DNA from 2 places in the Mesorhizobium sp. 10J20-29 genome. Region 2 is predicted to be linked to the other one. Evidence: riboswitches for the same ligand, from Rfam matches in the RefSeq annotation. Region 2 holds a riboswitch; the other holds the start of a gene.
What was found. Region 2 has a riboswitch for S-adenosylmethionine ahead of ACT2BZ_RS12050 (O-succinylhomoserine sulfhydrylase). Riboswitches for the same ligand answer to the same signal wherever they lie in the genome.
Positions count from the first base shown of each region.

Region 1: it holds a riboswitch for S-adenosylmethionine, as region 2 does, so the genes downstream of both, metA (homoserine O-acetyltransferase MetA) here and ACT2BZ_RS12050 (O-succinylhomoserine sulfhydrylase) in region 2, are expected to answer to the same signal.

Region 1 is NZ_CP199156.1:575,956-578,399, forward strand. It holds gene hisC (histidinol-phosphate transaminase) at 1-932, opposite strand, end outside; SAM riboswitch at 1,043-1,120, shown strand; gene metA (homoserine O-acetyltransferase MetA) at 1,168-2,106, shown strand; gene ACT2BZ_RS02810 (class I SAM-dependent methyltransferase) at 2,114-2,444, opposite strand, start outside.
Region 2 is NZ_CP199156.1:2,514,250-2,516,693, forward strand. It holds gene ACT2BZ_RS12050 (O-succinylhomoserine sulfhydrylase) at 1-977, opposite strand, end outside; SAM riboswitch at 1,036-1,113, opposite strand; gene ACT2BZ_RS12055 (2'-deoxycytidine 5'-triphosphate deaminase) at 1,189-2,280, shown strand; gene ACT2BZ_RS12060 (pectate lyase) at 2,291-2,444, opposite strand, start outside.

The DNA of each region.
Region 1 (2,444 bases), 1.9 Mb from region 2:
TGCACGAGGATGAAGTTGCCGACGCTCGGGGTGACGCGCAGCCCGAGCTTCGTCATTTCCTCGGTCAGCCAGCGCAACCAGCGCTCATTGTGCTCGATCGTGCGATCGACATGGCCGCGATCGCGCATCGCGGCGATGCCGGCCTCTATGGCGCCGGCATTGACGTTGAACGGCCCGCGCATGCGGTTGATCGCGTCGACGATGTGCGCCGGGCCGTACATCCAGCCGATCCGCAGGCCGCCAAGGCCGTGGATCTTGGAGAAGGTGCGCGTCATGACGGCGTTCTGAGACCCGGCGACCAGCTCAACGCCGGCCTCGTAGTCGTTGCGCCGGACATACTCGGCATAGGCAGCGTCGAGCACCAGCAGCACGTTGCCGGGCAGGCCGGCGTGCAGGCGGCGGATTTCCTCGGACGGCAGGTAGGTGCCGGTCGGATTGTTGGGGTTGGCAAGAAAGACGATCTTCGTCTTCGGCGTGACCGCGGCGAGAATGGCGTCCACGTCGGCCCGCTCGCCCTTCTCCCTGACGCTGACCGGCGTGGCCCCCGCGGCCTGGATGTAGATCTTGTAGACCAGGAAGCCGTGCTCGGTGAAGATCGCCTCGTCGCCCGGCGACAGATAGGCCTGCGCCAGCAGGCCGAGGATCTCGTCCGACCCGTTCGAGCAGACGATGTTGGCCGGGTTCAGCCCGTGCAGCTCGGCGATTGCCTCGCGCAGCCGCGTGGCGGAACCGTCGGGATAGAATTCGAGCCTGCCGGCTACGTCGCGCACCGCCTCGATGACCTTCGGCGAAGCGCCAAGCGGGTTTTCGTTCGACGACAGCTTGTGGATCTTCGACACGCCGGGCGCCGCAGCGCTCTTGCCGGGCACGTAGGCCTCGATTTCCATGATGCCCGCGCGGGGTGTCGGACGTGACGGCGTTGCCTCGGTCATGGTCTTGAAATTCCGTTGAAATGACCTCTTGCGGAGGCAGTGCGGAAATACAGGCCGGGGCCGGAATTGTCGAGGCCGTTGACGCCGCAGCATGTCAGGCTTAAATGTCGGCCAGGATCCGTGGTGATTTGGCCGGTCGGCTTGCAGCCACGTTAAACAACTCGCTAAAGGGCCGTTTGCATCGTGTAACCGGCTTGCGAAGGCAAAGCCGGTTTTTTTGTTCTGGAGCAACCCGATGCCAATCAAGATTCCCGATCAGCTGCCAGCCCACGAAATTCTCGTGCGCGAGGGCGTCTCGATCATGGACGAGCGGACGGCGCTGCGCCAGGACATCCGCCCCCTGCAGATCGGGCTGCTCAACCTGATGCCCAACAAGATCCGCACCGAAACGCAGATCGCGCGGCTGATCGGCGCCTCGCCGCTGCAGGTCGAGCTGACGCTCGTGCGCGTCGGCACCCACAAGGCCAAGAATACGTCGCACGAGCACCTCATCGCCTTCTACCAGACCTGGGAGGAGATCGCGCACCGCAAGTTCGACGGCTTCATCATCACCGGTGCGCCCATCGAGCTGCTGCCCTTCGAAGAGGTTTCCTACTGGGACGAGCTGACGCGCATCCTCGACTGGACGAAGACGAACGTGCACTCCTCCTTCTTCATCTGCTGGGGTGCGATGGCCGCCGCCTGGCACTTCCACAAGATTCCCAAGTACACGCTGGACAGCAAGGCCTTCGGCGTTTTCCGGCACAGCAACAACGCGCCTGCATCGCCCTATCTGGCCGGCTTCTCGGACGACTTCGCCATACCGGTATCGCGCTGGACCGAGGTCAAGGCGGCCGACATCTCCGCCGACGGGAACCTGCAGCTGCTGATGGAGTCGGACGTGACCGGCCCGTGCCTTGCCGCCGAGAAAACCGGCAACCGTCTCTACATGTTCAACCACATCGAGTACGATTCCACCTCGCTCAAGGAGGAATACGACCGCGACGTGGCCGCCGGCACGCCGATCGCCATTCCGCACGGCTATTACCCGGACAACGACCCTGCCCGGCCGCCGCTCAACCGCTGGCGGTCGCACGCCCACCTGCTGTTCGGCAACTGGATCAATCAGGTCTACCAGACCACTTCCTTCGACGCCGAGAAGATCGGTAGCGGCGACGAGCTCGTGGTCTCTTAAGTCCGCTTCAGCGGGTCTTGGCGTCCGGGCCTGCGCCGCCGCGCAGGCTGCGCGTGGCCGCGCCCTGCGGCGAAAGGACCGGCACGAAGACGCGGCGCGAGGCGCGCTGAGCCACCGGAACGCCCTGGTAGAGCCGCTTCTGGGCATCGACCACGATGACGCCCGAGAAGATCGGCCACAGCCGGCGCCCTGCCCGCTCGAGCAGGCTGTGGAAGCGCAGCATCCAGCGCCGCTTGGAGGGCGGGAAGAACAACCCGTCGGCCCAGGCCGCAGGGGTGAAATTCGCCTCGCGCAGCAACTCGTTGAGCTGGCCGCGCGAAAACGGCCGGCCCGTACCG
Region 2 (2,444 bases):
CCGAAGGCCGACTTCTTGCCGCCTTTCAGGTCGAGGCAGATCAGCGTCGAGCCGCCGCTCATCTGGTTCTTGACGATGTCGGCCTGCGGGTGATCGGCGCGTCCGGGGTAGATGACCCGGCTGATGTCGCCGCGACCGGCCAGGAAGTCCGCGATCCGCGCCGCATTTTCCGTCTGCTGGCGCACCCGCACCGGCAACGTCTCCAGCCCCTTCAGCAGCGTCCAGGCGTTGAACGGCGACAGGCTGGGTCCGGTATGGCGGAAATAGTCGTGCAGGTTCTTGTCGATCCATTCCTTGTCCGACAGCACCACGCCGCCGAGGCAGCGGCCCTGGCCGTCAATGTGCTTGGTCGCCGAATAGACAACGATATGCGCGCCAAGTTCGAGCGGCTTCTGCTGCAGCGGCGTGGCGAACACATTGTCGACCACCAGCCGCCCTCCGACCGAGTTGGCGAGTGCGGCAACGGCAGCGATGTCGACGACCTCGAGCGTCGGATTGGTCGGGCTCTCGAGGAAGAACAGCCTGGTATTGGGCTGCACCGCCTTTTCCCAGTTGGCGATCTCGCGGCCGTCGACCAGCGTGCAGGCGATGCCGTAGCGCGGCGCCAGCGTCTCGACCACCCAGCGGCACGAGCCGAACAGCGCACGCGCCGCCACGATGTGGTCGCCGGCCTTCAGGCTGCACAGGATGGCCGCCGTCACAGCCGCCATGCCGGATGCCGTGGCGCGCGCATCCTCCGCGCCTTCCAGCGCGCACATGCGCTTTTCGAACATGTCGACCGTCGGGTTGGCGTAGCGCGAGTAGATGAAGCCGGGCTCCTCGCCCTTGAAGCGGGCTTCCGCAGCTTCGGCGCTGTCGTAGATATAGCCCTGCGTCAGGTAGAGCGCCTCGGAGGTCTCGCCGAACTGCGAGCGCAGCGTTCCGGCGTGAACCAGCTGCGTGGCGGGCTTCCAGTCGCGCTCATTCTTGGTCGTCATGGCTTGTCCCCAAATACAAAAAAACCGGCGGCGAAAAATCGCAACCGGTCCATACGGGCCTTCGGCCCCGACGGTCCTTTAGCGATTTGTTTAACGTGGCTGCAAGCCGACCGGCCAAATCACCACGGGATAAATGTCCATTAGACCCGTCCCCGGCTTGCGTCAATCTTGGCGGTTGCTAAACCACTGGGCCAGACAACGGAGCTGGCTCTTGCGGCAGACGGGCATTCTTCCAGATCAGGAAATTCAGGCGCTGTTCGTGTCGGGGGCGCTGAAATCGCCGCGCGCGCTGGATTCCGACCAGGTCCAGCCTGCGAGCCTCGACCTTCGGCTCGGCGAAAAGGCATGGCGCGTGCGTGCCAGCTTCCTGCCCGGCCCATCGCACAATGTCTCCGACAAGCTCGACCGGCTGAAGCTGCACGAGATTGACCTGACCAACAGCGCGGTGCTTGAAACCGGCTGCGTCTATATCGTGCCCCTGCTCGAGAGCCTGGACCTTCCCGACAGCATATCGGCCTCGGCCAATCCGAAGAGCTCGACCGGCCGCCTCGACATCTTCACCCGCGTCATGACCGATCGCGGGCAGGAGTTCGACAAGATCCCGGCCGGCTATTCCGGCCCCCTCTATCTCGAGGTCAGCCCGCGCACCTTCCCGATCGTCGTGCGCACCGGCTCGCGCCTGTCGCAGATCCGTTTCCGCACCGGCAATGCGCTGCTGTCGGAAGCCGAGATTGGCGAGCTCCATCGCGCCGAGACCCTGGTCGCCACCGAGCCGACCAACATCTCGGGCGGCGGCATCGCGCTGTCCATTGACCTGTCGGGCGACAAGGGCAGCCTGATCGGCTACCGCGGCAAGCACCACACCGGCCTCGTCGATGTCGACAAGCGTGCCGCCCAGGAGGTGCTCGACTTCTGGGAGCCGCTCTACAATCACGGCGCCGCCGAACTGGTGCTCGATCCGGACGAGTTCTACATCCTCGTCAGCCAGGAGGCGGTGCACGTGCCGCCGCTCTACGCTGCCGAGATGACACCCTACGATCCGCTGGTCGGCGAGTTCCGTGTCCACTACGCAGGCTTCTTCGATCCGGGCTTCGGCCACTCGAAGGCCGGCGGCACCGGCAGCCGCGCCGTGCTCGAGGTGCGCAGCCACGAAGTGCCTTTCATCCTGGAGCATGGCCAGATCGTCGGTCGCCTCGTCTACGAGCACATGCTGTCGCGGCCGAAAGCGCTCTACGGCACCGATCTCGGCTCGAACTACCAGGCCCAGGGCCTGAAGCTCTCGAAGCATTTTCGCCCGGCCTGAACCGGTACGGTCAACCGCCAGAGGTCGTTGCTGAACTGCCTTTCGCGGCCTGCCGGGCGACCAGTCCGGCGCAATATTCTGCGAATTTCCGCGTCGACCCGAGTGTTTCGGGCGTCATCGTTCCTGCCGCAGGGTCGAGCGGCAGGCGAGCCGTGGGGGTAGCC